One region of the Solidesulfovibrio magneticus RS-1 genome, then DNA from elsewhere that is predicted to be linked to it. Evidence: predicted binding sites of a transcription regulator. Region 1 holds the regulator's gene; the other holds the start of a gene.

Evidence for each region. Region 1 encodes sigma-54, which starts transcription at its own class of promoters, with help from an activator protein. Its sites were predicted from a motif close to CTGGCACGGNNNNTGCTT; they were not measured.
Region 2: a site for sigma-54 is predicted at 1,916-1,933, ahead of DMR_RS17970 (PspA/IM30 family protein). Genes of this name have one in related genera too.

The regions. Positions count from the first base shown of each region.
Region 1 is NC_012796.1:2,886,082-2,890,677, reverse strand. It holds gene DMR_RS12380 (CTP synthase) at 1-518, shown strand, start outside; gene DMR_RS12375 (KdsC family phosphatase) at 729-1,265, shown strand; gene rpoN (RNA polymerase factor sigma-54) at 1,396-2,826, shown strand; gene hpf (ribosome hibernation-promoting factor, HPF/YfiA family) at 2,877-3,425, shown strand; gene DMR_RS12360 (PTS sugar transporter subunit IIA) at 3,426-3,875, shown strand; gene rapZ (RNase adapter RapZ) at 3,964-4,596, shown strand, end outside.
Region 2 is NC_012796.1:4,338,806-4,343,401, reverse strand. It holds gene DMR_RS17980 (M16 family metallopeptidase) at 1-677, opposite strand, end outside; gene DMR_RS17975 (sigma 54-interacting transcriptional regulator) at 687-1,808, opposite strand; gene DMR_RS17970 (PspA/IM30 family protein) at 1,975-2,655, shown strand; gene DMR_RS17965 (hypothetical protein) at 2,776-3,027, shown strand; gene DMR_RS17960 (PspC domain-containing protein) at 3,014-3,382, shown strand; cyclic di-GMP riboswitch class I at 3,778-3,862, shown strand; gene DMR_RS17955 (methyl-accepting chemotaxis protein) at 3,882-4,596, shown strand, end outside.

The DNA of each region.
Region 1 (4,596 bases):
AGAAGATCCCCTTCTTCGGCATCTGCCTGGGCATGCAGTGCGCGGTCATCGAATACGCCCGCAACGTGCTGGGCCTTGACGGGGCCAACTCCGAGGAGTTCGACCTGACCACGCAACATCCGGTCATCTACCTCATGCGCGAGTGGTACGACTTCCGCACCCAGACCATCGAGCACCGCGACCCGACCAGCGACAAGGGCGGCACCATGCGCCTGGGCGCCTATCCCTGCGTGGTCGCGCCGGGCACCAAGGCGGCCGCCGCCTACGGCGCGTCGGAAATCTCCGAGCGCCACCGCCACCGCTACGAGTTCAACAAGGCCTACGCCGGCAATTTTGAGGAAGCCGGCTTGGTCTTAAGCGGCCTGTCCCCGGACGGCGAACTGGTCGAGATGGTGGAGCTGCCCGACCATCCCTGGTTCCTGGGCTGCCAGTTCCATCCCGAATTCAAAAGCAGCCCCATGCGTCCGCATCCGCTGTTCCGCGAGTTCGTGGCCGCGGCCAAGCGGCACAAGGGCTAGACGGCCCAAGCGCAAAAAGATTGCACGGTCCGGGGAAGGCGGCTTCTCCGGACTTTTTTTCGGCCAAAGGGCTGCATGGCTTGGCAAGGCGCTAAAAACGTTTATCTTCTGGTCATGGTGCGATTTTTGGGCTAGATTGCACCTGTCGGCGGTTGGGGACATGGCCTTGCGTTCAAACCATGCCGCCGTCGCATCGCAAGGGAGGCTGTTATGCCTGAAGACGCCAAGCTGGCCATTGCGCGCGCCCGGGACGTGGAGTTGCTGGTGCTCGACGTCGATGGCGTCATGACCGACGGCGGCATCTACGTCGATGCCCGGGGCGAGGTGACCAAGCGTTTTCATGTCCACGACGGTTTAGGCATCAAGGCGGCCCAGGCGGCGGGGCTGGCCGTGGCGGTCGTCAGCGGCCTGGACAGCCCGGCCGTGGCCGCCCGGATGCGGGAACTGGGCATTGAGGAATACCACCCCGGCCACTACCGCAAGGTGGCCGTGCTGGAAGGCATCCTGGCCCGGGCCGGGCTGGCCCCGCATCAGGCCGCCTTTCTCGGCGACGATTGGGTGGACGCCGGCCCCATGGAGCTGGTCGGTCTGCCCATGGCTGTGGCCGACGCCCAGCCCGAAATCCTCGATCTGGCCTTGTGGGTGTCGCGGCGCGGAGGCGGGCAGGGCGCCGTGCGCGAGGCCGTGCGCTACATTTTGGCCGCCAAGGGCCGTCTGGAGGCGGCCTACCAGTGGTTCCTCGGCTGAAGGCCGATTGTGCCGATTGCCACAAGGCTTCAATTGTGGCATGGTTTTTGTTGGGCGGGGTGGCCCTGAGCCGGGCAAAGCCCGGAGACGACCCCGGTAACGTCAACGACTTTCGAGCACGGCGGTAAGCATGGCCCTGGAACTGCGGCAGCAACTCAAGCTTTCCCAACAGCTGGTGATGACCCCCCAGCTGCAGCAAGCCATCAAGCTCTTGCAGCTGTCGCGGCTGGAGCTGCTTGAAAGCGTGCAGCAGGAGCTTTTGGAAAATCCTCTTCTGGAGGAATCCGTCGAGGAGGACCGCCAGCCCGAACGCGTCATGGTCGAGGACAACAATGGCCCCACGGGAGCCGACGCGGCCATGGAAAAGGAGCTGCTCAAAAACGCCGAGTGGGACGACTACCTTGGCGATTTCGCCAGCACGAGCAAGCAGTCCCTGTCCCGCGACCTGGAAGTTCCCGAAGAGGGCATGGCTTTCGACGCTCGCCTGGCCTCCAAGCCGTCCCTCGACGGCCACCTCGGCTGGCAGATGCACCTGTCCAATTTCACGGCCAAGGAAGTGGAGATCGGCGAGACCATCGTCGGCAGCCTCAATTCCTCGGGCTATCTGCGGGCCACGGTCGAGGAAATCGCCGGCATGGCCAACGCCGACCCGGCGCATGTCGAAAAGGTGCTCCACCGCCTCCAGCGCTTCGATCCCGTGGGCGTGGCCGCTCGCACTCCCAGCGAATGCCTGCTCATTCAGATCGAAGTCTACGGCTACGACGATCCCATCCTCATCGAACTGGTGCGCGAGCATCTCGAAGATCTCGAAAAGAAGCGCTACAAGCCCCTGGCCAAGAAATTTCACCTGACCATGGAAAAGCTCAAGGAATACCTGGAGCTGATCCAGACCCTCGATCCCATGCCCGGAGCCAGCTACGGTTCGGGGGACCCGATCTACGTCAGCCCCGACGCCTTCGTCTACAAGTACGGCGAGGACTTCGTCATCCTGCTCAACGAGGAGGGGATGCCGCGCCTGGGACTCAACATGTCCTACACCGACGGCAGCCTGCCGCGAAACGACAAGGACAAGGACTACCTCCAGGACAAGATGCGTTCGGCCATGTGGCTTATGAAGAGCCTGTACCAACGCCAGCGCACGCTGTATAAGGTCCTGGAGAGCATCGTGAAGTTTCAGCGCGGATTTTTCGAGGACGGCGTGACCAAGCTGCGGCCGCTGATCCTCAAGGACGTGGCCGACGACATCAGCATGCACGAGTCCACCGTCAGCCGCATTACGTCCAACAAGTACGTGGCCACGCCCCACGGCATCTTTGAACTCAAGTTCTTTTTCAACAGCGCCCTGGAACTCGACGACGGGGGCACGGTAGGCTCCGAGTCGGTCAAGGCCATGATCAAGCGCATTATTTCCGGCGAGAATGACAAAAAGCCCATCAGCGACGAGGCCATCGCCGACATGCTCAAGGATGAACTGCAAATCAACATCGCCCGGCGAACCGTGGCCAAGTATCGCACGGCCATGGGAATCGAGTCGTCGTCGAAGCGCAAGGCGGTTTTCTGATGCTTCGGGCCGGGTTTCCGGCCTCTCACCACGCCAGCCTGGAGGATTCTATGAACATCACCTTTAATTTCAAGAATTTCGAGCCGTCTGATCATTTGCGCGATTATGCCAGGAAGCGCTTTGAAAAGCTTGGCAAGTACACCTCGTCCACCGATACCTCGGATGTCCAGGTCAACCTGGCCGTGGAAAAGACCCGGCAGATGGCCGACGTCATCTTCCTGGCCGACAATATGCACATCTCGGCTCACGAAACCTCCGAGGACATGTACTCCACCATTGACCTGATCCTCGACAAGATCGAGGCCCAGGCCAAGAAGTTCCGCGAGAAGCAAAAGGACCGCCGTCGCCAGACCGTGGAACAGGTCCGCATGGACGTCATCAGCATCAGCGAGGACGCCGCCGGCGGCCGCGTGCCCACCATCATCGAAACCGACGAGTATCAGCCCAAGCCCATGGCCGTGGAAGAAGCCGCCATGCAGCTGGAGGCTCTCAAGTACGAATTCCTGGTGTTCATCAACTCCGAAACCGAACGGCCCAACGTCATCTACCGCCTGCGCAACGGCGACTTCGGCCTCATCGATCCTGGAACGGGCGCTTAGATGCGGTTAGAGGACTATCTCCAGCCCGAGTTCGTCATCGGGAATCTTGCGTCGGAGTCCAAGTCCGAAGTGTTGGCCGAGCTCGTGGCCCCCATCAAGAAGCAGTGGCCCGATTTTGACGCCAAACGCGCCCATCAGGTGCTGCTCGACCGGGAAAACCTCGGAACCACGGGCATCGGCGACGGGGTGGCCATTCCCCACGGCAAGATGGAGAGCCTCGAACGCATCGTCATCGTCGTCGGGAGAAGCCTTGCGGGCGTCAGCTTCGATGCGCTGGACTTCAAGCCCTGCCGCATCTTCTTCCTGGTGCTCGCGCCCGAGCATGTCGCGGGCCTGCATTTGCGCATTTTGGCCCACATCTCGCGGCTTTTGTCCGATGAATCCTTCCGGCGGGCCTTTCTGACCGCCGAAACCGACGAGGCCTTGCGGCAGGTGCTCGCCGCCGCCTAAGGCTCCCTGAAAAAACGTTTCCCGCGCGTTTGTTGTCACACAAACGCGCGGGAAATTTGTTAAGCCCTTGGGCCGGAAGGTGAATGCCATGGAACATGCGGCCAGGGAACTCCCCGTCGTTATCTTGACCGGCCTGTCCGGGTCCGGAAAATCCACAGCCCTTCGCGTCTTCGAGGACCTGGGTTTTTTTTGCGTGGACGGGTTGCCGGTCAGCCTCGTGCCCAAGCTCATGAGCCTTTTCGACGACAAGGGCGGCCAGCGCTACAAGGGCCTGGCCCTGGGCATGGACGTGCGCCAGGCCGACCTCGACACCGACTGGGGCGCGACCCTGGCCGAGGTGCGGCGTAAACAGGACCTTACCCAGATCATCTTTTTCGAGGCCGATAACGGTGAGATCATCCGCCGCTACGCCACTACCCGCCGGCCCCATCCCCTGGAAAGCGCCGACATGGGCCTGGAGCAGGCCGCCCTGGCCGAGCGCGAACGCATGCGGCCCCTTCGCGACGCCGCCGACATGGTGCTGGACACCACCCATTTCACCATCCACGACCTACGCCGCAAGCTCCAGGAAAAATGGGCCTCCATCCGGCCCACCGCCGGAACCCTCAAGGTCCACGTCATGAGCTTCGGCTTCAAGTACGGCCCGCCCTCCGAGGCCGACATGGTCTTTGACCTGCGCTTTTTGCCCAATCCCTATTTCGACAAGGAACTGCGCGAGCGC
Region 2 (4,596 bases), 1.5 Mb from region 1:
GGCGCGGGCGCGGTCTGGATTTTTCGCAACGAGCCGAAGGCGGCCTCGGCCATTTCGGCCAGGGCGTCGTGGTCAAGGGCCCCGGCGGCGACCACGGTGATGGCCTCGGGATGGTAAGCGGCGCGCCGCCACTGAGCCAGGGCCTCGGCCGTGACCGCGCCCACGGACTGCGGCGTGCCGGTGATGGGATGGGCCAGCCCCGGATCGGCCCAGGCGGCGGCCCAGAAGTCCTCGTGGATTTTTTCCTCGGGCGTCTCCTCGACCATGGAGATTTCCTGCAGGATGACGGCCTGTTCCCGGGCCAGCTCCTCGGGATCAAGCAGCGGACGCAAGACGATGTCGCTTAAAATGTCGAAAGCCCGGGCCAAGTGGGCGTCCATGACGCGCACGTGGAAACAGGTGGCCTCGCGGGAGGTAAACGCGTTGGAAAGCCCGCCCAGGGTGTCAAGTTCCTTGGCGATGGCCAGGGCGTCGCGCCGGGCCGTGCCCTTGAAAGCCATGTGCTCCATCAGATGGGCCATGCCTTCCTGACCCGGGGCTTCGTGGCGCGAACCGGCCTCGATCCAGATGCCGAGGCTGGCGGTTTTGGAAACGGGCATGTGTTCGGTGACGATACGGACGCCGTTAGGCAGCCTGTCGGCGCGGATACGGCTGTCGGATTCGGTGATTTGGCGCATCGCCTGGGGCTACGGGGCTTTGGACGCGGCGTCAAGAGCGCCGGCATACTTGCGGTACAGCCCCCGGAACTGGTGATAGCCAAGCCCGAGCAACCCGGCCGCCCGGCGCTGGTTGCCGCCCGAACGCGCCAAGGCGCGGCCGAGCAGCGCGATTTCCAGGGACGCGACAGCTTCGGTGAAGTTGGGGAGGGGAGAAGATGGGGATGCCTCCGGCGGCCAGGGCGCTGCCCTGGACCCGTCGGGGGGGATCATCCCCCCCGAACCCCCTGGATGGGGGGAAGGGGTGGATGAAACAGTAGATGCCTCCGGCGGCCAGGAGGGGGTCACCCCCTCCTGGACCTCCCGGGTGGGGGACAGGGCGGCGAAAGGGTCGAGGGTGATCGTGTCGATAAGGGGGGTGGGGCAGGCCAGCACGGCGCGTTCGACCACGGTCTTGAGTTCGCGGATGTTGCCGGGCCAGGGGTGGGCGGCAAGGGCGGTCATGGCAGCCCGGGAAAAGGTCGGCGGCTCGGGCCGGCCGAGCTGGGCGGCGAACCGGGCGGCGAACCGCTCGGCCAGGTACGGGATGTCGCCATGGCGCTCGCGCAGGGGCGGCATGACCAGCACGCAAAAGGCCAGCCGGTCCAGGAGATCGGGCAAGAGCCTGCCCTTGGCCACGAGCCGACGCGGATCGACGTTGACCGCCGCCACGATGCGCACGTCCACGGCCACGGGCTGGCTCGACCCGATGCGCTCAATAAGCCCATATTCCACCGCCCGCAGCAGTTTGGCCTGGACGGCCACCGGCGCGGCGTGGAGTTCGTCCAGAAACAGCGTCCCCCCGTCAGCTGTCTCGAAGCGCCCGGCCCGACGCCGCGCCGCGCCGGTAAAAGCCCCGGCCTCATGGCCGAACAGCTCGGATTCCATGAGCGTTCGGGGCAAGGCGGCCAGATTGACCGGCACATAGGGGCGGTCCCAGCGCGGGGAATGGTAGTGCAGCCGGGCGGCGGCCAGCTCCTTGCCCGTGCCGCGCTCGCCCACGACGAGCGCCGGCCGGTCGATGCCGGCGGCCTGGGCCACGGCCTCCATGCAGGCCAGAAAGGCGTCGGATTGGCCCAGGGCCTCGGCCAGCCAGGGAGCGTCGGGCGTCATGGCGATTTTCTCCAGTTTTGTGGCGAAAAATACCAGTATCTGGCGATAACTGCAACGATCTTGCTTCGTCATTTCGGGCAACATCCTGAAAGTACGACAGAAAATATCTGGCACGCTCCCTGCTTTACGGCAGCCATCACGGCGCAGCCGCGCCAGGAGGAACGCCATGGGTATTTTCAGCCGCTTCCGCGACATCATCCACTCCAACATCAACGCCATGCTCGACAAGGCCGAGGAGCCCGAAAAGCTCATCCGGCTCATGATCCAGGAGATGGAAGAAACGCTGGTGGAACTTAAGGCCGACTGCGCCCGCACCATGGCCCAGGCCGCCCGCATCGCCCGCGAACACGACATGCTCGCCGCCGCCGCCGGCCGCTGGGGCGAAAAGGCCGAACTGGCCGTGGACAAGGGCCGCGAAGACATGGCCCGGGAGGCGCTGCTGGAAAAGCGCGACCTCGAAACCCGGGCCAGCGTCGTGGCCGGCGAACTGGCCGCCGTGGAAGGCCTCATCGAAGCCTGCCGCGAAGACATCGCCACCCTTGAGGAAAAGCTCGCCTCGGCCAAGGAGCGCCAGCGCACCCTGCTGGCCCGCCATATGCGCGCCACCGGACGCAAGCGCATGCGCGAGGACGTCTCCCGCGCCGACTCCAGCGAAGCCCTGCAACGCTTCGAGGCCTTCGAAGCCCGCATCGACCGCCTGGAAGCCGAAGCCGAACTGGCCGGCACGGCCGCCTCGCGACGCCGGCCGGCCGAAGACCAAAGCCTCGACGCCCGCTTCGACCGCCTGGCTGCCGACGAAGACGTGGAACGCGAACTGGCTCAAATCAAATCCCGCCGCGCCCAGTAGGGCGGAGGGGGAGGCCTCCGGTGGCTGGGGGCCTGAGGCCCCCAGAACCCCCACCTGGGAAAAGGCATAAGGGGAACGTCGCGGCCCCAAGACGGACACGCTGTTGCAAAAGGACAAGCAGTGCTGGAACACACAGTTTATATCGGCCACGTGCCGCTGGTCGTCAAAATCCTTCTGGTGGTCGCAGCCATCCTCGTGCTGCGGCAGTTGCGCCGCCGCGACGACCGGGTGCGCGGCCGCGACGAGGAAGCGGCCATGGCTGTGGTGGACGAGGTGCGCGCCGGACTGGCCCGCCTGGAAGAGCGCATGGACAACCTGGAAACCCTGCTGCCGGAAGCATCCGGCAAACGAGGCGGACATGAGAAGCCGTAACGACGATTTCCCCGGCCGCAAAAAGCTCTATCGGTCCCGAAACGGCTTGGCCCTGGGCGTGTGCCGGGGGCTGGCCGACTATCTCGGCTTGCCGCGCTGGGTGGTGCGGGCCTTTGTGGTCGTGCTGTTTGTTTCCACCGGTTTTACGGCCGCGATTCTCTACTTTGCCGCAGCCTTCTTCGTGCCCCTGGCTCCCGAAACGGGGGGGGGCGAAGACATCGACACGGGCCGGCTCGGCCGGGCAGCAGTCGATGTATCGCGGCGTTTCAAGGATTTGGATGTCCGGCTTTCGCGGATGGAGTCCCATGTGACCTCCCGGGAGTATGATTTCGACCGGAGATTGCGCGGCCGATGAGCGGGAGGAAACGTCTCTTGTGCGATTTTTAACAAAGATGGTGTTCGCCTGGCCTATAGTGATTCTTGATATGGTGAAGATGGGAACAATTGCCCCGGGCATGAATCCTCCCCGGCGCACGGGGCGTTGCGAAAGCCCTGGTGTCGGGTGGCTTCGGATGATTGCGTGTTGATGCTACGTTGACGCAGCGCGGGCATAATTTCTTGGCACAGATGAGCGAGGAGGCATCCTGGAGCGGCTGTACGCTTTCTTGGTTAATTACTATCGTGTTGCATCGGTGGTTTGTTCGGGCATCTGGTTCGGCTATTGGCGTCGCATGGCTCATGTAACTGTGGAAAAAGTACACACATAAAACGTCTCTTGCTTCGGTCCGCTGGCGTTGCTAGGAGGATTTTGCCCAATAACGCCACCCCTGCCGCGAGGCAGGTCCGGAAAGCCGCGGGTCTCGACGGCCGTCGTCGAGACAGCCGGGCCGCTGGGAAACACCGAGGGGGACGTCATGCGGGTTTCCATCGCGGCCAAAATCATGGCCCTGGTCATTGCTTCCGTCGTCGCCACCGTGGCCATCATCCAGGCCGTGGCCTACTCCAGCGTCAAGGACGGCTACGAAGCCGTCACCGCCCAGGCGGTCGAAAGCTATCTTCATGTCCTCAACCGCCAGATCGAATCCTACAAGGAAGTCTACGCGGACATGGCCCGGACCCAGGCCTTGCGTCCCAACGTCATCGACGGCGTCCTGGCCGGCGACACGGCCAAACTGCGCGATCTCGGCCAAACCCTCATGGCCGGCGGCAAGGCCGACCTCGTTGTCTTCGCCAACGCCAAGGCCGACGTCTTGGCCCGGGCGCATAACGACAAGGCCGGCGACAACATCGGCAACCAGGAAGGCGTCAAGCGCGCCCTGGCCGGCGAACCCTGCTCGGTTTTCGAATCCGGCAACACGGTGCGTTTTTCCATCCGCGCCTATGCGCCCATCAAAAAAGACGGGGCCGTCATCGGCGTGGTCATCGTCGGCCAGGACCTTTCCAACAACAGCACCCTTGTCGACGGCGTGAAAAAAGACCTGGGAGCCGAAGCCACCATTTTTTACGGCGACACCCGCGTCTCCACCTCCCTGGTCGTTGACGGCAAACGCGCCGTGGGCACCGCCCTCGACAACAAGGCCATCGTCGATGCGGTGCTGCGCCAGGGCAAAACCTATCTGGGCGAGAACA